2 regions of the Serratia sp. Res13-Sevr-LER1-36-b genome follow, and region 2 is predicted to be linked to the other one. Evidence: riboswitches for the same ligand, from Rfam matches in the RefSeq annotation. Region 2 holds a riboswitch; the other holds the start of a gene.
The links. A riboswitch is a leader RNA that binds a small molecule or an ion and turns the genes downstream of it on or off. The one in region 2 is predicted to bind manganese.
Positions count from the first base shown of each region.

Region 1: another riboswitch for manganese. It lies ahead of IMQ33_RS05365 (sodium:calcium antiporter); the one in region 2 lies ahead of mntP (manganese efflux pump MntP).

Region 1 covers NZ_JADACK010000005.1:929,831-940,465, forward strand. The annotation lists gene IMQ33_RS05355 (efflux RND transporter permease subunit) at 1-299, opposite strand, end outside; gene IMQ33_RS05360 (efflux RND transporter periplasmic adaptor subunit) at 296-1,462, opposite strand; gene IMQ33_RS05365 (sodium:calcium antiporter) at 1,654-2,670, opposite strand; yybP-ykoY riboswitch at 2,833-2,929, opposite strand; gene IMQ33_RS05370 (SWIM zinc finger family protein) at 2,963-5,017, opposite strand; gene IMQ33_RS05375 (VWA domain-containing protein) at 5,014-6,138, opposite strand; gene IMQ33_RS05380 (DUF5682 family protein) at 6,138-8,522, opposite strand; gene IMQ33_RS05385 (AAA family ATPase) at 8,535-9,635, opposite strand; gene IMQ33_RS05390 (WGR and DUF4132 domain-containing protein) at 9,695-10,635, opposite strand, start outside.
Region 2 covers NZ_JADACK010000017.1:4,767-15,401, forward strand. The annotation lists gene IMQ33_RS09990 (MBL fold metallo-hydrolase) at 1-960, shown strand, start outside; gene IMQ33_RS09995 (DUF2627 domain-containing protein) at 1,708-1,824, shown strand; gene cspE (transcription antiterminator/RNA stability regulator CspE) at 1,866-2,075, shown strand; gene IMQ33_RS10005 (polyphenol oxidase family protein) at 2,141-2,854, opposite strand; gene rlmA (23S rRNA (guanine(745)-N(1))-methyltransferase) at 3,000-3,866, shown strand; gene mntP (manganese efflux pump MntP) at 3,962-4,528, opposite strand; yybP-ykoY riboswitch at 4,541-4,719, opposite strand; gene IMQ33_RS10020 (DUF986 family protein) at 4,939-5,397, opposite strand; gene IMQ33_RS10025 (PTS mannose transporter subunit IID) at 5,453-6,295, opposite strand; gene IMQ33_RS10030 (PTS mannose/fructose/sorbose transporter subunit IIC) at 6,311-7,111, opposite strand; gene manX (PTS mannose transporter subunit IIAB) at 7,167-8,138, opposite strand; gene IMQ33_RS10040 (TerC family protein) at 8,725-10,272, shown strand.

The DNA.
Region 1 (10,635 bases), on a different contig from region 2:
GTTCCCTGGGCGAAAGTTACGGTCAGGATCATCCGGCCATCGGTGGCCGACTGCGACGACATGTACAACATGCCCTCTACCCCGGTAATTGCCTGTTCGAGCGGCGCGGCCACCGTTTCAGCGATCACCTTGGGGTTGGCGCCCGGATAAGAGGCGGTTACCTGCACGGTTGGCGGCGTCACGGCCGGATACTCACTGAGCGGTAATTGGAAGAAGGCAACGGTGCCAGCCAACACCATCAGCACCGAGAGCACGATGGCAAAGATCGGCCGATCGATGAAGAAACGTGGAAAGCTCATTGCGCGCCTCCTGAGGTTTGCGGCAGCGCAATAGGCGTACCGTCAATCGTCGCGGACTGTGGCGTAATCTGCATCCCTGGTCGAACCAATCCCTTGACGACGATGCGCTCGCCCGCTTGCAGACCTTGTTCGATCACCCGCATTCCATCGGCTATCGAGCCAAGTTCGACCGGCCGGTATTCTGTTGTATCGTCTTTGCCAACGACCAGCACATAGCGGCTGCCCTGGTCGGTGCCAATCGACAGGTCAGAAACCAGCACCTTGGGCTGCGGTGCGCCGGTCTCCAATTTGACTTTGGCGAACAGACCGGGGGTTAATTGCCCATCAGGATTGTCCACCACCGCACGTACCCGCACCGTTCCCGTACTGCGATCGGCAGAGTTGGCGAGGAAATCGACACGGCCGGGCCGCGAGTAGGTCTTGTCGGCGATCAGCGCCACCATGACTTTGGTTACCTTGACCGCCTCTGAGGTTTTATTGGTTCTGTCAGCGGCTAGCGAACGTAAATAAGTGCGTTCGTCGACATCAAAATAGACATGCAGCGGATTGATCGAGACGATGGTCGTCAACGGAGTCACACCGCTGGCAACATAGTTACCTTCAGTGACCAGGGTTTGGCCGACACGTCCGCTGATGGGGGCGGTGACGCGGGTGAAACTCAAATCCAGTTGCGCAGCATCCAGCGCGGCTTTGGCGGCATCCACCTTGGCTTTGCCTGCGTTCACTGCCGCGGTGGCGGTATCAAGAAATGCTCGCGCGACGACCTTTTGCGCGAACAGTTTCTCGGCTCGTGTATATTCCGCCTTGGCGAGTAGCGATGCCGCTTCAGCCTCGCGTAGGCGTGCTTTGGCAACGTTCACTGCGGCTACGAACTCCCGAGGATCAATGAGAAACAGCGGGTCTCCTTGATTAACCAAGCGCCCCTCGGGGACGGTGACCTCCTGGAGATAGCCCGAGACCCGTGGGCGAAGTTCAACCCGCTTGACCGCGGTAAGCGATCCGGTGAATTCCACAAAAGGCGTTATCGGGCGCACGACGACTTCGGCCACCGGAACGCCAGGCGGTTTGGCAGCTGCGCCGGAAGGCACCGCCTCCTTGCATCCGGAGATAATGAACGCGGCGCTTATCGCCGCAGTGAGCAGGGTTATAGCTTTGACTTGCATCGGTATACCTTTCGCGACAATTGTCGACAGTAGGTTTGGCAGGCTGCCTTTATCCGGCTTGTCACGTTTGGAAGGTCAAGTATTTTTTACGGCAGGCAATGAGCGACCAAGTTGGAGCACAGTCACGCTGACTGCAGCGGCTCCAATGGCCGCTGCAGTCGTATTTGAGGAGGGTTAATTATTCTATTGTTTTAGCCGCTAAATGAGATTGAGGCGATAATATAAGCGAAATAAAAAGCCCCATTAATAAATAACATCCACACTTTCAGCTTTTTGTTTCTGGCATTGATCCACAGCCAAAATGCCGATGAAAGCGTAATAAACACCCCGATCAACACTTCATGCCGGGGTTGCCATGGCGTCAACAATATACCGATGGCGGGTAATATCGTGCCTTGAAAAACCATTGCGCCGGTAATATTGCCTAATGCCAGAGTATCCTTTCCTTTGCGTATCCACAGAATGCTGTTCACCTTCTCTGGCAATTCGGTAGCTATAGGAATGATAATCAATGACAGCAACAACACCGAAATGCCAAGCTTTTCCGATACTGCGGCAACACCGTCTATAAAACCTAAAGCCCCTGCTACCAATACGCCCAAACCCATTAAGGTTTGCAGGATGATGGTAAATAGCGTGGTGGGCAATCCCACTCGGGATAAGAACATGACGTTATCTGCCGCTGTTCCATTGCCTTCAGCCACTAATTTTTTCGAAGCGTGTAAGGTTTTTACAATATAGGTGACATAAAGCAAGACCAACAACACGCTGACGCCCATTCTGGCTATTTTCATCTCCACAGGAATGAACAAGGCAATTGCGGCTAACACAAAAGCCAGCAGGAAGAAATGCGTATCCCGTATAAACCCCGTGGGCTCTGGGGTGATTGACCCGTTAATGCCCCGCCGTCTAACCACGGCCAGCGCCATCAAAAAGACCGACAGCGTAGACAACATCAGCGGCACGCCCAATATTGCCCCCACGCCAATCTCTTCATTAACATTAGCGGCCGACGTGCCGGCAACCAGGGCCAAAATGGGCACCATGGTTTCAGGTAAGGCGGTGCCAATGGCGGCAAAAAGCGAACCGGTTACCCCTTCAGAGATCTTCAACCTTTCGCCAAGGTGTTCCAGAGCATTGGTGAAAATTTCAGAGGCAATCAATATGATGATTAAAGATATCGCGAGCTGGAAAAATGACAGCGTCATCCTTTAGCCCTCAATTCGCCAGGCTTTTGGGCGGTTTTTTTGCTGAGGTTATGTGAAATTAAAGCAGAAAAAAGGGTCATTATGGAAATACCGACTGGACGTAGCAAACCATGGTGTAATATTCCTCGTCCAATCCAAAAGAAATATTACCCCTATGGTCTCGCCAATCTGATCGACGGATGTGCCACAGCAAGTTGCTGAGTATGTTGACACATCCTCCTTCATGATGAAGGAAGGCTACTCCCCAAATGAGTGGGGCAAGCTTAGTCGAACTGTCATGGCGCTGTCAAAGTCAATTACTCTGCCGGTCTTTCACCAGGCGCAGCGTTTGATAAATCGTCATCAACCGCTGGACTAATTGCGTGTGGTTATTGGAGCGAATACGCTCGGGTAACTCGTTTAACCATGCATACAGCTGCACCAGGCCATAGCCATTTAGCGCTTCGGCTAACATTTCCACCCGCTCAATCCCGCGCCCTCCTTGATGCCGGATCCCCTGCTGTAACCACTGAGCCAGCAACGTTTCGGTGTCTGCCAACGCTTGCTGCATGCCTGAGCGCTGTTGCAGATCGGCCTGGCGCTCCATCGGGAAAGGCTCAGCCTCATCGGCACACAGCGAGAATATCTGGGTGTCACTGGCGACGGCCAACGGCTCGATAATCAGTTTGCCTGACGCGATCTTCACCCTGCCTGAAATCAACCGTGGCGGAGTTGCTAGCGTGAGCATTGCCCTGGCCAATACCTCGATAGCCTGAGGGGCGGCACTATCGTAATTTAGTGACACTGTCACCAAATTATCATCACCCGCCTCTCCGCTTAAGAGTTCAAGCTGCAAGCACTGTAAGGCCGGGTCCCAGCACCAGTCGAGCACCTCGCTAACCGGTAAGATATGCAGTTGCTCGATCGGCTGTCTGGGGCGTACAAAATCCGGCAATGCCTGCTGGAGATGACGCTTCAGCGCTGCCGCATCAGGCTGCCTGAGCGGTTCCCCCAGCAGCTCCCACGCACGGGCAGAGAGCGGCAATACGCTGGTATATTGCTTACCGCTGGCAATGTCCAACGCTCCGTTTGCCCGGCGCTTGGCGGCATTGGTGATCACCTGGCAGGCCGCCAGTTTTTTTACCGGGTGGCCGGCAATCCTGCGGCTGCCTATCGGCGTCGCCACGCCTTGTGGATCGCTCTTTCTAGGCCACTGGCGTTCGATCACCATCAGCGCTTGGGAGTCCGGGTCGGTGTAGATCAGATCCACCCCTTCCTGCTGCTCGTCGGCCCAATAACGCGCGCCGAGTGAAACCAGTTTCAGATGTTCCAGCTGGATCTCACCTTTGACGCCCAGGCCAAGAATTTCAGCCGCCGGAAGGCGTGGTAAGGTCTGCTGCTGCGCCTGTTGGTCCATGCACCTGGCCGCGACCAACCGGGCGGAAAGCCCGCTGATGCGCTGCAAGAATTCGACCGGATGATAGCGGCTTGAACGATTATGTTGATCGGCCATCCCTTGCTGAATATCCGCCAGGCTTTCGCTAATCCAGCGCCACTGAAGCTGCTGGGCATGGCGACTCACTTCTGCCATCAGGGGGTTGATGGCCGTCTCAGGCTGGCTGCTGCCGTCTGACCACAGCTTGAGCAGCAATTTATCCAACGACGTTTGTAATAAGACGGCTTCTGATTGGTCGAATAAGGCGTTTACCTGCGCCTGTTCGCCGTCAGGCAAACTGATTTGCAGCGTTAACTGCTCAAAGTCTGGCTGGCTGAGTTCGGCCTGCTCAAAACCCCAGACCGCCATCACAATATGTTCGCAAATCGCCTCCTGAATACAGTCACAGCGTGCATGAGCCAGGCTGCTGCGGGAGAAAAATCGCACGTCACACATCGGTAAACGCGCTGACGGAGTGGCTTGCGCCCCGCTGCCTTTGCTCAATTGCACCACTACGCTGCTCTGGATCAGCTTTTTAGCCCGGCTAATAACCGAGAGCGGGACATCGCCAAGCTGTTCACTAAATCTGGCCGGGGACCAAGCCGGTGCAGGTTCTTGCGGCTGAGCATCGTCAGCTTCTGGGGGCACCCCAGTGGCATGTAACGCCTGATAGGCCAGGACCAGCGTGACCCGATGGCGGCACATGCTGCTGGCCGGGCAGCTACAGGCCGCATCCCGCAAGGTTTTGCCTGGCGGAAAAGTGACTTGGTTACCGTCGCTGAACTTGGCATCAATACAGCCATCGTTACGCTCTGTCAGTTCAGGCAGTTTTCCTTCGGCGACCTCTTTCTGTGCGCGCTTAACGAAACCCGCGTTACTTAACGCCATCAGGGCTTCCGGCGTGAGTTCGAGTAAATCTGAACGTTGAGTCATCCTAGTACCTTTTCAGCCAGCCAGGCCGCCAGTTCGCCGGGCGTCATGGCGCCAATTTGTGCGCCGACCGCGACCAGCCGGTTAGCCATGTCACGATCGTATTGTGGGTTGGCCTGGTGATCTAACGCTGCCAGCCCCAACACTTTGGCTCCGGCCTGAATGCAGGTACGCACCCGCCGAACCAGTTCGCTTTCGCTGCCGCCCTCGAAGAAATCACTCAGCACTACCACGATCGTGCGCTGGGGATTGGTGATGCAGGACTGGGCATAGCCCACCGCCTTGGCGATATCGGTGCCGCCACCTAGCTGTACCTTCATCAGCAGTTCAACCGGATCGCTGACGTCTGCGGTCAAATCCACCACCGCGGTATCAAAGGCGACCAGCCGGGTTTGCATGCCTGGTAAATTCCACAGGCAGGCCGCCATCACTGCGGCATGGATCACCGAATCCACCATCGAGCCACTCTGGTCTACCAGCAGGATGATGTCCCAACGTTCGCTATGGCGTTTAACCCGGCTCATAAACGCCGGGTTTTCGATAAACAGCTTGCCGTGCTGTGGGCTCCAGCGGTGCAGGTTATTGCCAACGGTGCGTTTAAAATCAAAGTTGCGCGCCACCTTGACCTGCGAGGGGCGGCGGCGGTCACGGCTGCCGCAAAATGACTGGCGCACGTCACGTGCCAGGCGTTCCATGATCCGCCGAACCACTTCCGCCACCAATCGGCGTGCGGCGGCCAATACCTGCGGGTTCATCAAGTGTTTGGTGTGTAACACCGCTTTCAGTAACGCTTCCGAGGGTTCAATACGTTCCAGCACGTCAAGATTGGTGACCACATCGTCAATGCCGTAGCGCTCAACCGCGTCCACTTCCAGCCGTTCAATCACCTCTTTCGGGAACAGCTGATGAATTTCATTAATCCACTCAGGCGTGGTCAGGTTGGATTTACCCAGGCTGGCTCCGCGCTCACCGCGAGCCAAACGCTCCGGATCCCGCCCATACAGCCATTCAAGTGCGCTATCGACGGAGCGATAGTGAGCGTCTAATTCACCCAACGAGGCCTCGGCGGCTTCGCCTAACAGCAAGCGCCAGCGCTGTAATTCTGGAGTTAATTGATTTGCCATTACGCCAGCCCCCATTGGCCAAGGATTTCCAGTGCCCGCTTTTCGGCCTGTTGCATAGCCGCAATCTCCTGCGGCGTTGCGGCAGTAATTTCGCGATTTAACGACGATACCGGTAGATGACTCGCCTGATGGAGATCCAGTATCTGGCGGGCAAACTCACCGCGCTCCCTGGGTGGCAGCCAGGCAAATGCACCGCGCATCGCCGGCAAGGCCAGCAGGAAGTCTTCGTCATCCAGTGCGGTAACCAACTGGTTCAGGCCGTCAACAAAGGTTAAATCCTGGGTCAACTGGTGGCGCGCCAACGCAATCAATCCGCTGAGCGCATCGCCCATTTTATTGGCTGCCAGGGTGGCCAGCAGCGCTAACGGCTGTGCGATCGGCGAAGCGGTATCAGGCTGGGTGTCATTCAGGCTGAGTAATGCGCCCAATGCCGCACCACGGCTAAGCGGATCGGCATCGGTAGACGCGGCTTTTCTTTGCCAAACGGTGAGCGCGCGATCGGCTTCCAGCGCGGGAAATAACGTATTGCGGTCGGCATCAGGCAGCGCGAGCAGATCCCGCGTCACCAAGCGGATCGCCTGAAATGCCACAATGTGCCGATGGCTGTCGGCGGGGTTCACGCTGCCATAGCTTTCACATAGCCATAGCGCGCGGTCGAAAGTTATCTGGATCACCGACAACAAGATCGCTGATCCTTGCATACCTACGCTTTCACCGTGGCGATAGAGCGTGTGGGCGGCTTCCAGCGCCAGGCCCAGGTCTTCAAAGTTCCCTTCCTGGCTCACCGCCACAGTAAGCTGTTCTACTACCCGGCTGCTGAAATCCGCCAGCCCGGCCAATGCCGCCTGATTCAGTAATTTAACCAGCGCTACCACCATCCCCTGGCTACCGTGCAGATCCAGCAGGGCCTCTTCCAGCTTGGCCAGTGCAGCATCGGCCAGCGTAGCGCCGTAGGAGGCTGCTTCAATCAGCGCTGCAACCTGCTCAAGCGGCGCTCGAAGCTGCCAGTGTTCGCTCATTTCGCCCGACATGGCCTGCCCAACCCCCTTCAGGCAATGAATGCCAGGGATCGCCAATATCGCTAACTGATGCAAGGCTCTGCTGCGCTGGCGATCTTCAGGTTTAAGCAGGTCGAGTTTGACCTCCGAGGGGATCGAAATCGCCAACCGCGCCAATTCGAGTTCCAGCGAAATCAACAGCGGCGGACGTGGCGTATTGGCCGCAAGTTTACCGTGCGACTCCCCGGCTAAAACCGCCATCATCTGCACCAGAATGGGGTCGGTTCCTGGCCGTAAAGGACCGCGATAGGTCCACGGCAGCGGGACATCCATCGCCTCTTTCACCAGCGAACCGGCCATGGCATCCAGCCAGTCATTGCGTAACGGCAACTGGTGGCCCCGCAGCCGCGCAAGTGCCTGAACCCGTAAATACACCGCGCCCATATCGGCGGTAGACGCCGGTAGGTTAAGCTTGCGCAGCCGTTCAAGTATGCGCTGGAAAGCGTATAGCCCCGCCTGCTCCAGGCCAAATTCCCACACCCACTGCTGGAACGCCGGTGACGGCATACCGGACGCATAGCCGGTGAAAGCATCCAGCCGTTTATAGCTGTAGGGCACCAAATAAGAGCCAGTGATGTATTGCGCGTCGCCTTGCCAATCGTCAAAGCATTGGCTTAAAGCGGGCAGCTCAGGCTCATGCTCTTCACTGGGGAGGTTTTGCCACAGCTTCATCAAAGCGGGGGCGTGATAGCCGCCACACACCACTAACACGGCCCCGTCCTGTTGATCCATAGCCCAGCGGATCCAGCGGGCCATCATGGCTTCACGAGCCTGATTGCCTTGCGAGCCGGGAACCTCTCCGCGTAACCGTTCGAAATAGAGGCTTAGGCGTTGTTCCAGCTCCTGCACATCGCACCGATCTTCAAATAACCGATCCCAAAGCGCATCGCGCCCCTGAATACCCAGTTCCAGGCTCAATGCTTGTTCAAAATCCTCGGCCCGTTGCTGCTGTTCGGCATCGGCCAAATCGGCGTAGCGGTTGGCAATATCGGCAAACGCAGCATGCCAGGCCGGCAGATCCATAAAGCGTATTTCCGCCTTGATAGCTCGTGCCTGCTGCAGCGCCTGCCACTCAGGAGAATGCTCGGCAAACGGTGACCAGGAACCTCTGCGCACGCCCTGTCCAGGCTGTTGTGGCACGCCATAGCTATAGATAGCCAGCGGTAGCTGATGGGGCAAAAACAGCTCATCAAGCCGGGAGTTGAAGTCCATCGGCCCTTCTATCAGCACGTAGCGCGGTTTTAGCGTGTTAATTCTCGCCGCTACCAGCCGGGCACAGGCCGGGCTGTGGTGGCGGATACCGATGATTTCCGGTGATTGATTCATTACGCAGCGCCTTTAAGGCAAACGGTGTCTGGCTTGGTAATAGGCCCGCCAGTGGTTACCGGGCTTTTTCGCGACCTTCTGCTCAAAATAGCGCCTGAGTTTTGCCCGATCGTCCGCATTGTCTTTGACCACCGTCCCGGCGATACACTCCACCAGATCGGCAGGCTCACCGCTACGCTGTTCAAGAAACCATGCCCGTACCCCCACCGCATGGGCCACGTTCACCGCCTCGGCGGTCGACATCACGGCGGTTAACCGATCCATGGCGTTGTCGCCGCCTTTACCCGTTGATTTCTCACCGCCGCGCAGATCGCGGAAGGTGGTGACCAGCAGTTCCAGCACCTCAACGGGGACGGTGTGAGGAATGGCGCTCTTTTCCAACAGCCGGTTGGACGCCGTAGCCACCAAATCCAGTTCCTGTTGGAAATCCATGATCGGAAATACGGTTTCAAAATCAAAGCGACGCTTCAGTGCGGCACTCATTTCGTTCACCCCGCGGTCACGGGTGTTGGCGGTGCCGATAATGTTGAACCCTTCCTGCGCATACAGCAGGTTATGGTCATCATTCAGCTCGGGGATGGTCATCACGCGATCGGACAACATACCCAGCAGGCAGTCCTGCACCTCTAATGGTGCACGAGTGATCTCTTCAAAACGCACGATTTTGCCGTCGCGCATGCCCTGATAAAGCGGTGCCGGAACCAGCGCTTTCAGCGAAGGCCCTTCGTTGATCAGCATGGCGTAGTTCCATGAATACTTGATCTGATCTTCGGTAATCGATGCCCCGCCCTGGATCGTCAGGCTGGAGGTGCCGGAGATGGCGGTCGCCAGCAGTTCAGACAGCATGGATTTGGCCGTGCCCGGCTCACCAACCAACATCAGGCCGCGGCCAGTCGCCAGCGTGACCAGCATCCGCTCAATCGAGGCCACGTCGGCGACAATTTTACGCTCAATGCCTAACTTTTCGTCACCCAGAATAAAGCGCCGAGCGGCATTCAGGCTAAGTGTCCAGCCCGGTGGGCGCGGCTGGTTATCCAATTCTGCCAACAGGGCAAGTTGTTCTGCGTATTGAATTTCCGCTGGTGGCCGCTGCATTTTTTGTTGTTCAGACATAGGGATGGATTCTCTTGGTAGGCGGTACGATCCCGACATGTGTCGGGATCAAGGCAAGCTTAGGCGCGCAGGGCTTCCATATCGCGGATCAGTTCGCTGATGACGATGTCATCCACAAGGGTGAATGGTTTGCGTTCTTCGGTTCGCTGCCAGTAATACTGGCCGTCGTCGATCACCACCGTCTCCAGCGTCTGTTCAGGGTATTCATCGACCATGCCCACGATAATGCAAGGTTCAAACGACAGGCTAAACCCCAACTGGCGATCGATGGGTTTGATGAAGTCCATGATCGCGCCGCCGTCCTGGGCATCACCACGGCGCCAGCCTTTGTTCGCCAGCCCAAGAATACGGCCAGTAGGGACTACGGCCCCTTTCCAGCGCAGCAGCTCACGGCTTGCCCGCTCTTGTTCGGTCAAGCTGTAGGTATCGCGGCCCAACTGCACGAACGGTTGCAACAGTTCATAATCGGCAAACAGTTGGCCGAAGCCTGCCGCCTGGTGCTCAGGCAACTCTAGCGCGTGCGGAATACCAATGCGTACGTTATCGCCCTGTGGCAAGGTGTATTCGTCATCTTCTGCTGTGGTCAGGCTGCCGTCTTCGGCAACGCGGAAACAGTCCAGCAATTTGCCGCCGTGAGTCGATGCATCGTCCACCAGATACACGCCCCACGCCAGGCGTTGCACCAAGTGGCGTACCAGCGGATGGCGTACCAAAAACAGCTCGAACAGCTCAGGTGTCCAGCGGCGGCGCTGGCACATGGCAATTTCCAGGCGCACAACTTGCTGGGCGGCCACGGTGCGGGCATCTTTTTTCAGCAGCTTGAAGATGTTCACCGCTTCGTTGGCCAGTTCCTGATTGTCGGTCTTTTTCGGCTTCGGCAGATCTTTCAGGCGGGTGCCATCCATATCGCGCACGAACGGTTTCAGCGTTTCATCGAAGCTGACGGTAAACTGGCGATCGCCAAAATCCAGCCGCAGCGAGCCGTTTTCATCCAGCCCTA
Region 2 (10,635 bases):
CATCATACGCCACAGGGATTCTGCAACCCGGAGCCGTCGCTACACCAGGCCGGGGATCTGAAGCGCTGGCAAGATGAACGCAAGAAGCTCGGCCTGCCCAAACCTCCTCAAGCAGGCTACGAACAGTTCATCTCCAACTGGTGGCAAGCCGCCGATCTGAGCGGCGATCAGGACCGTGTATGGTGGTTGGGCCATGCTTCTCTGCTGTTGCGCCTGGGGGGCCGCCATGTGCTGATCGATCCGGTACTGTCGCCAAGGGCATCACCTGTGAGCTTCTACGGCCCGCATCGCAAGACACCACCTCCGCTAACGGTAAAGCAGTTGCCCGCGGTAGATGTGGTGCTGATTTCCCATAATCACTACGACCATCTGGATCGCCAAACCATCAGGGAACTGACCAAACGCTTTCGCAATGCCACCTTCGTTGTACCGTTGGGCCTCAAACGCTGGTTCAGCCATTACCCGGCCAAACGGGTGGTCGAACTGGATTGGTGGGAGAGCCTGACGCTGGACGAAATGACGGTCTACGCCACGCCAGCACGCCACTGGAGCATGCGTACACCGTGGGATCGCAACCGTTCTCTATGGTGTGGCTGGGTGATCCATCACCCGGCGCTGCGTTTTTATTTCTCTGGTGACAGCGGTTACAGCGAGCGGTTGGTCGATATCGGCACCCGCCTTGGGCCGTTCGATATCGCGGCGCTGCCCATTGGTGCTTACGCCCCAAGATGGTTCATGCAAGAGCAGCATATGGACCCGCAGCAGTCGGTGAGGCTGTATCAGCAATTGAACGAACCCAGAGTGATCCCTATCCATTGGGGCGTGTTTGAATTGGCCGATGAGTCGTTGGATGAACCGCCTGAACAACTCAGCCTGGCACTACGCGAGGCCGGGGTTGAGCAGCACAGTTTTTATCCGCTGAAGATTGGTGAACATCTGGAGGTTAGCCCTAACTCCTAATGAGTATCATGGGGTTGCGGCGCACCCCGCATCGGGTGGCGCTGTGTGTGGTGCGGCTTTGCGGGGTTTGCGGCGGGTAATGGATAAAACAGCTACGCCAAGATTAGCGAATAAAAAGCCTTGGCGATTTTGTTAATCTTCGGCGGAAATAGCCGCTGAGCGGGTAGGTGGTATTTTTATTATTTGTTTTTATCCTTACTAACTTAGCTACGGATATAAACTTGTAGGGCGGGGGGCTATTTCGTCCACTTGCACATTCTTGGTGCAAAATTTGGCTCGCTGCATGATTATGCACTGGTCTGCGTGAGCGTTTTGGCCCGAGTGAACGATTCTGTTGTGGCGGGCCAAAGCATAACTGTCCTGCTATGACAGGCTTTGCTAGCCAAAGGTCGGATCAGTAGGCCGTTTGGCCCCCGGTCATCGATATTCAATAGTTGCATATAAAATTCCATAAATATTCAAATTTTTTTACGTTCTTTGGCCTGTCCGCGGCTTATATGTGGTCAAAACCGCTTGCTGCCGAGTTGAAAGAATTGTTAAAACTGAGGCGCCACGCGGAGTACAGCGCAGCTTCTTTACAAAGCAGAAAATAGCCAAGGCTTCAACCTCTTTTGCCCTATTTAAGCTATTCTTGCGGCTGACCGTTTCAAATATGTGCGACACGTCCATGAGTGATTAAAAATGGCTTGCCATCGATTCCAGAGTATGTGATAACGCACTTGGGTAAAACGAGGTACAGTTCTGTATATGTGTGGCATTTTCAGTAAAGAAGTTCTGAGTAAAGACGTTAGCGTTGAATACCGCTTCTCTGCCGATCCTTATCTTAGTGCCTCAAGCAGTAACGACTCTAGTTTGTCTATGTAACGCCTACGGGCGGTTTAAACAATCCAAAGGAAATACTCAAGATGGCAAAGATCAAAGGTCAAGTTAAGTGGTTCAACGAGTCTAAAGGTTTCGGTTTCATCACCCCGGCTGACGGCAGCAAAGACGTGTTCGTACACTTCTCTGCAATCCAGGGTAACGGCTTCAAAACCCTGGCTGAAGGCCAGAACGTTGAGTTCGAAATCCAAGATGGCCAGAAAGGCCCATCTGCAGTAAACGTTACTGCAATCTAATCAGCGTCAGCTGAACAAAAAACCCGCCTTAGTGCGGGTTTTTTCGTTTCTGGCGTCGGTGAATGTCACCCGGTAATGATGATGCCGGAATACTGATTACGGCCTTTAATCCCCGGATGGCTGGGATCTAGTGCACGGCGATGGCTGTTGCGGCGATAGCTGGTGTATTTAAAGCGCTGGGGCTGCCGTGGGTCGCTGTTGAGCGTGCAGATGGTGCAAGTGCCTGCGTGATCGACCGCGGCGAATCCCAAGGCTTTGAGCTTGTTTACGGCGATGGCGGCCAGATCCAGATGGCGGTGGGTCGGGCTGATCAGCTCTGCTGGCAAGGGCAGTGCCTGCCGAAACTGTTCGACCAGCTCCTGATTAACCTGATAGCAGCAAGCGCCCGCAGCGGGGCCGATGGAGGCCACCCAGTTGGCGGTATCGTCATCCTGGCCGATGTGTTTGGCCATCTGCTCCAGAATGCCATCCAGCAGGCCGCGCCAGCCCGCATGTACCGCAGCAATGGCGCTACCGTCTTTACGGCTGAAAATGACCGGCAGGCAGTCTGCGGTTAATACGCTGATCAGGATCCCTGGCTCACGGGTAAAGAAGCCATCGGCTTCACCGCATTGCTGGCCTGCCTGATGGATATCGACTATGCGAATACCGTGTACCTGTTTTTTCTCAGGCAGCGTATTGCGAAAGGGCTGTAACGGCGTTGGCAGAAGGGCACCTTTATTGCCAAAGCCATGAGCGATGCCAGGAACGCCGCTGAGCAGCGGGGAATAGTCGGTCATAGAACGTCTTTGCCTGTGGCTGAGAGGAGATATCCAGTGTAGCCAGCTTTTGGATTACTTGGCTAGTGGCAGATGGGCATCCGCCTTGCATCGTACACCAGCCTTCTTTAGACTACCCGCGCCATCTCTCTCTGGGATCTCATCCATGTCTTATCAGTGCCCCCTGTGCTTCCAACCGCTTGATTTCGCAAACCAACAGTGGCGTTGCGAAAATAACCATCAATTCGACCGTGCCAAAGAAGGGTACGTCAACTTAATGCCGGTGCAACACAAGCGTTCTAAACAGCCGGGTGACAGTGCCGAGATGATGCAGGCCCGCCGCGCATTTCTTGACGGCGGCTACTACCAGCCGTTGCAACAGCGAGTGGCCGAACTGTTAGCCAGCACCTTGCCTATTGAACCACAGGCACTGCTGGATATTGGCTGTGGTGAAGGCTATTACACGGCCGCCGTGGCTGCACGCTTGTCTCAGGAGCGGACCGTAGCGGTGTATGGCCTGGATGTCGCCAAGGTGGCGATTCGCTCGGCAGCCAAACGCTACCCGACGGTCTCTTTCTGCGTGGCTTCCAGTCATCGTCTACCGTTTGCCGACGCGTCGCTCGATGCTGTGTTACGTATCTATGCACCCTGTAAAGCCGAGGAATTGGCGCGAGTAGTCAAGCCGGGTGGGGTGGTTGTGACGGTGTCACCGGGGCCGCGTCACCTTTATCAGCTAAAACAGCAGGTTTATCAGGAGGTTCAATTGCATGCGGAGCATGATGAGCAGCTTGAGGGCTTCAGCTGTGATTTGGCCGAGTCATTGGCTTATCCGATGGCGCTGCCGGGTGACCAGGCTGCCAATCTGTTGCAGATGACGCCGTTTGCCTGGCGCGCTTCGCCGGAGGTGCAACAAGGTTTGCTCGACATGGCGACCTTTGCCTGTGAGACGGATTTCGCTATCCGCTTATACCGCCGAGTCGCCCCTCACTCCACCCCTCTCCCACAGGGCGAGGGAGTTGGTACGGAGCTGTAGTCAGTTACGGACGCTGATTTGCAACTGATGATGTGGTGTCAATCGGTTCCCTCTCCTTGGGGAGAGGGTGAGGGAGTATGCTTCGTCGCCAGAGATTAAGCCAAGTAGCCCAAGTGCTCCAGCAGGATATTAAAGCCAATTCCGATCAGCACCACGCCGCCAAGAATTTCTGCGCGCTTGCCCAGCAGCGGGCCGATAAACCGGCCAACCATCATCCCCAGCGTAGCCATGATCATGGTTGCCATACCTATCGCCATCGCGGTATGCAGGATATTAACCTGCAGGAATGCCAGACCTACGCCGATTGCCATCGCATCCAGACTGGTGGCAATGGCCGTAGCAACCAGCACCCAGAAGCCATGACGATTGACTTTCTCTTCTTCCGGCTTGTTTTTCACCCCTTCAACGATCATGCGCGCGCCAAGGATAAACAGCAGGCTAAAGGCAACCCAGTGGTCCCATTCCATGATGTATTGGCTGGCAAACAGACCGATGCCCCAGCCGATCAGCGGGGTAATGGCTTCAATGATGCCAAAGATCAGACCGGTACGGATAGCTTCGCGAAAACGCGGTTGATGCAGAGTGGCACCTTTGCCGATCGACGCGGCAAACGCGTCCATAGACATGCCAAAAGCCAGGATAAGAGTTGCGGAAAGGTTCATTGAAATAGTCTCGGCCGGGTGGCTCCATATACACGTAACCCACCCCCAACCATACGACGGAGTTACGTGCCTATGGTCTCGCCAACCTACCTGGCTGCCCGCACCACGTTTCGCTGACGAAACGAGTATGTTGATACGGGCGTTTCTGGTTATGACTCCCCAGAAACCGGCTACTCCCCAATGACGGCGCAACCATACCATAATATTTTTGCTGCGGACAACGTTTAATTTCACCGGGGTATTGGGTGAAATTGAGAATTATTTTCATTCACGGGTTTGTTGAGAGTAATAATGGTGATAGTTGCATCAATGGTGTGGAAATAATAAGCAGAAAAAACACCAGCCATGCTGATTAATTACCCGAAAAAAGCACTGTTAATTAATCAGGATGGGGTGGGGATGTTTTTAACTCATTTATTTTCAAGGAAAAAATGGTAAATTTTCTCCAGGTCATCCAGGTGTGTAACCCGGATTAATAACCGGCGCTGTTCTAAGTCGATAACCAGAATGCCGTCTTCGGATAAATTCATGGCTTTGATACGTCGATAGTCAATAAACGCATTTGCATAGAAGAAGCCCGTGGTTTTAAACAACATCTTGGGCCAGCGGATATAGGATATATATATCGCAATCAAGGCCAGGGAAATTAGCAGGTAGGTGGTTATCGGCGCTCCCTGCTCGACCAGGTTGCGATAGATCAGAATAGCGATCAGACCGACGAAAATCAGGCAGTCCAGACGGTTACCCCGCTTGAGCTGCACCTTTAACAGCGTTTTTCCTTTCAGCAGGTTCATGCCGAACTCGTCATACAGCGCATACGCCAGCATCAGCAGAATAAAAATCAGTATTACGCCATCGGTCAGAGACATCTCACCACTCCATAAATAAAAAAACCGGGGGTTGCCCCCCGGCTATCAATTGCTATTACAGACCTAACAGACCAATCCAATAACCAAAGATACCGATGGCGAAGAAGCCGATGATGATCCACAGCGCGTTGACCTTCCTGCGCAGCAGCCACATACAACCGAAGGTCAGTAGCAGCGGTACCAAGCCAGGCATCAGTTGGTCGAGGATGGTTTGTACCGTGGTCACGTGGGTTTGCCCGGTCTGGTCGGTAATTTTTGACACCACCAGCGGGATATTGACGTGCGTCCACTTGTTAACCAGGGCCCCCATGACAAACAGGCCGAGGATGGACGCCCCTTCCGTCAGTTTTTGCAGGAAACCACCGCCCATATCGCTAACGATATCGACCCCTTTGCGATAGCCGTAGGCGACACCGTAGTAACGAACCAACAGGCGCACCAGGTTAAACATCACGAAGAACAATAGTGGGCCGAGCAGGCTGCCACTCATGGCAATACCCGCACCCAATGCGGCAAATACCGGGCGAACGGTACCCCAGAATATCGGGTCACCTACGCCGGCCAGTGGCCCCATCAGACCTACTTTGATGCCGTTGATGGCCGCATCGTCGATCGGTGCGCCGTTGGCACGCTGTTCTTCCATCGCCATGGTAACGCCAAGGATTGGCGCTGCGACGAACGGTTGCGTATTGAAGAACTCAAGATGGCGTTTGATTGCCTGCTTGCGTTCGTCGTTGTTGTCCGGGTACAGGCGACGGATCACCGGCACCATGGAGAAGCAAAAACCTAGCGCCTGCATACGTTCGAAGTTCCATGAACCCTGGAACAGGTTGGAGCGTACGAATACGCCTCGAATATCGGCAGGTGTCAGTTTCTTTTGAGTCGTTGTATCAACCATTTCTTTCACCTATTCCTAGTCCAATTCGTTATCGAGGTCGTTGGCACCGGCAGGGTTGGCCTGAACCACCTGAGACTTGTTGTATTTAGGGCTGAGCTGGATGTAGAGCACCGCCATCACCACGCCGATCACACCGAGTGCGACCAGGTTAAAGTTGGTGAAGGCTGCGGTAACAAAGCCCAGGTAGAAGAATGGCATCAGATAACCGGCACGCATCATGTTGATGACCATCGCGTAACCGACCACCACGATCATGCCACCGGCGATGTTCAGACCGCCTGTGACCACTTCCGGAATCGAGTTAAGCAGGGCGTGGACTCCCGCTGTGCCGACAGAGACCGCAACGATCACCGCAGGAATCGCGACACGCATTGCCTGTACCAACAGGGCCGCGATGTGGATCACGGTAATGCCGTTCAGGTTACCCCGTTCTGCCGCTTTGTCCGCCGCATGCTGGAAGGCCACGGTGATGGTACGCACGATAATGGTCAGTACCTGGCCTGCTGCTGCCAGTGGGATCGCCAGGGCAATACCGGCACCGATGTTTTGTCCACCGGCGATAACCAGAATGGTGGAAATAATCGACGCTAACGCCGCATCGGGTGCAACCGCAGCCCCGATGTTCATCCAACCCAGTGCGATCATCTCCAGCGTACCGCCGATGATGATACCGGTTTTGATGTCACCGAGAACGAAGCCAATCAGCGTACAGGCCACTAACGGGCGGTGGAATTGAAACTCATCCAGGACGGAACCCATCCCGGCGATACAGGCAACGATAAATATCAGTACAATCTGAAGAGTGGTGATCTCCATTGCACTTCTCCTATATGACCAAACAGCTCTGAGTAAAAAATTAACGACGTTGCCGTTAATTGAGTTTGTTAATCAGGTCCATCATTTTTAGCTGACTGTCGGAAGAGACCTTACGGACTTCAAGTTCAATCCCGCGTTCGTTTAACTTCTTAAACGCCTCGATGTCTTTCTCATCGACGGACACTGCGTTATTCACCTGAGTTTTACCCTGGCGGAACGCCATACCACCGATATTCACCGATGTGATATTCACCCCTTCCTCAACCAGACGCCAAACATCGGTTGGGTTGGTGAACAGCAGCATCACGCGCTCACCCGCATATTTCGGGTTGTTCCAGACGCGGATCGCCTTCGCCACGTCAACAACGTGAGCGGTAACGCCTGGAGGAGCAACCTGAGTCAGCAAGGTTTTACGGACGTGGTCGGCGGCCACTTCATCGCTGACTACGATGATGCGGCTGACGTTGGTCTCTTTGGTCCAGCGGGTAGCAACCTGGCCGTGGATCAATCGATCGTCGATACGCGCCAGGCAGATTTTCATATGGTCATTGGGGCCGAGAGGCGCTTGGGGCGCAGCGGCTTTTGGGGCAGGGGCACTTTGTGGCGCGACGGGCTTAACACTCTCTTCCACCGGTTTCTTCAGCGCTTTCACGCCTTCACGGCCGGTTTCCAACGCCAGAGCGACCAGTTCGTCAAAGCTCGGGTTGTCATCACGGGCCATGAATGTTTCCACCAGCATGGGAATGTTAACCCCGGTGATAACCTCATAGTGTGGTTTGTCTACTGCGATGCGGCTGGCCGCGTTAAACGGGCTGCCGCCCCAGGTATCAACCAGAAACAGGACGCCATCGCTGGTATCGAGCTCACTGATTTTCCCATTGTATTTCTCAATTAACGTTTCAGCATTTTCACCGGGAACGAAATCTATGTAGGCGACGTTGGCTTGCTCACCCAATAGCATTTCTGCTGTTTTCAGCAGTTGTTCCGCTGCAGTCCCGTGTGTGCCGATGATAATAGCTATTGCCACTCGCTACCTCCTCGTTGAACTTAAGGCACGGATCGTGTCTTGACTCATCACCATCCTGGCAGTCACTTCCGCGGTTCAGATACGTTGGTGCAAATACATTATGGTAGAAAAAAAGAAACTCACACTTAACATTTATCACGCAGTTTCAAAAACCTGTGGCCGTTAATTCCCGTTAACGCCATTTATTTTAGTGCGTGAAAAAATAAATTTTGTGACATTGCTCTGCTATTAGTGGATCGATTAAGCTGAATAGTTAGTTTGCGGAATTAAACAGCAAAGCTGTTACAAAATGAGACGTAAACTGAACAAAGCCACTTTTCTGGCGAAAAATTTCCTGTTAGAGTGCATTCTTCTTTCATAACCAAGGAGTGAAGGGCCTCAGCCCTCCCTATGGACTGTCACCGAAGTTACTGTTTTACAAGGTTTCATCCGCCACCTGTTGGCGCAACAACGTTCGCTCGGCCTTATGGCTGCTTCCTGTTAGTGCCATCCTGTTTTCTCTCTGTCATCGCCAACGCCACGTCTGCGTTTGCCTCCCTACGTCTGAGCGCCGCTCTGCCAACCTGTCTTTCTTCTGGAGTCTGATATGGAAATATTAATGGACCCCTCGATTTGGGCCGGGTTATTGACCCTGGTGGTCTTGGAAATCGTGCTGGGTATCGACAACCTGGTATTCATCGCCATTCTGGCCGACAAACTACCGCCCAAGCAGCGTGATAAAGCGCGCATTATCGGTCTTTCATTAGCCTTGGTGATGCGTCTTGGGTTGCTGTCGGTGATTTCATGGATGGTGACGCTGACCAAACCGCTGTTCAGCGTGGGGGAATTTGCTTTCTCTGGCCGCGATCTGATCCTGCTGTTTGGTGGGGTATTCCTGTTGTTCAAAGCCACGATGGAGTTGCATGAACGGCTGGAGGGCAGTACCCATCAGGAAGGTGCTAACCGTGGCTACGCCAAATTCTGGGCGGTGGTAGTGCAGATTGTCATCCTTGATGCGGTGTTCTCGCTCGACGCGGTGATCACGGCAGTGGGGATGGTCAACGACCTGCCGGTCATGATGGCAGCGGTAGTGATTGCGATGGCGGTGATGTTGTTGGCCTCGAAACCTTTGACCAACTTCGTGAACGCCCATCCGACCATCGTGGTACTCTGTTTGAGCTTCCTGCTGATGATCGGCCTGAGCCTGATTGCCGAAGGCCTTGGCGTGCACATTCCGAAAGGCTATCTGTATGCGGCGATTGGCTTCTCGATCCTGATCGAGATGTTTAACCAGATTGCACGGCGCAACTTCATCAAGCACGAGTCTCGTCGCCCGATGCGCGAACGCACGGCTGAAGCGATTATGCGCCTGATGGGGCAACAGCGTACCCAGCAGCAGGTGGATGAAGACAGTCTGAGTAAGATGAAAGAAACCTTTGCGCAGGAGGAACGCTACATGATCAGCGGTGTGCTGACGTTGGCTTCCCGTACCTTGCGCAGCGTAATGACGCCTCGCACCGAGATTTCGTGGGTAGATTGCGAACGTTCCCGCGACGAGGTGCGCGAACAGTTGCTGGATACCCCGCATAGCCTGTTCCCGGTTTGCCGCTATGAGCTGGACGAGTTTATCGGCGTGGTGCGTGCCAAGGATTTGCTGGTCGCGTTGGATCAGGGCGTGGATATCGCCGAGTTTGCCGCACGTACTCCACCGATCGTGGTGCCAGAAACCATGGACGTGATCAAGCTGCTGGCGGTATTGCGCCGGGCCAAGGGCCGCCTGGTGATGGTGACCAATGAGTTTGGCGTGGTGCAGGGGCTGGTCACGCCGTTGGACGTGCTGGAAGCGATTGCCGGTGAGTTCCCGGACGAAGATGAAACGCCGGATATTATCGAGGATGGCGACCGCTGGCTGGTGAAAGGCGGTGCGGACCTCCACTCGTTGGAGCAGGCGTTGGACTGTGACGATCTGGTTAGCCCCACCGAGGATTACGCCTCGCTGGCGGGCTTCCTGCTCTCATATTCTGGCCAGATGCCAACGGTGGGAGACGTGGTCGAACTTCACGACCTGCGTTTTGAAATCCTTGAGATCTCGGATTATCGCATCGAGCTGGTCAGTATCACCAAGGTGAAACCGCTGCACGAGCAAGATGAGTAAGTGGTCTTCCCCTCACCCCAACCCTCTCCCACAGGGAGAGGGAGCTGATAGCCCCAGCTCTGTTGGGAGAGAGGAGATAATCTCAGCAACCTCGGCCATTCCTTCATCCAAAGTGAGTCAGCCAAAGCTCATGCTGAATACTGTACTTTCAGGCTAACTCGATCTGTTTCCTCTCCCACAGGGAGAGGGAGCTGATAGCCCCAGCTCTGTTGGGAGAGAGGAGATAATCTCAGCAACCTCGGCCATTCCTTCATCCAAAGTGAGTCAGCCAAAGCTCATGCTGAATACTGTATTTTCAGGCTAACTCGATCTGTTCCCTCTCCCTGTGGGAGAGGGAGCTGATAGCCCCAGTTCTGTTGGGAG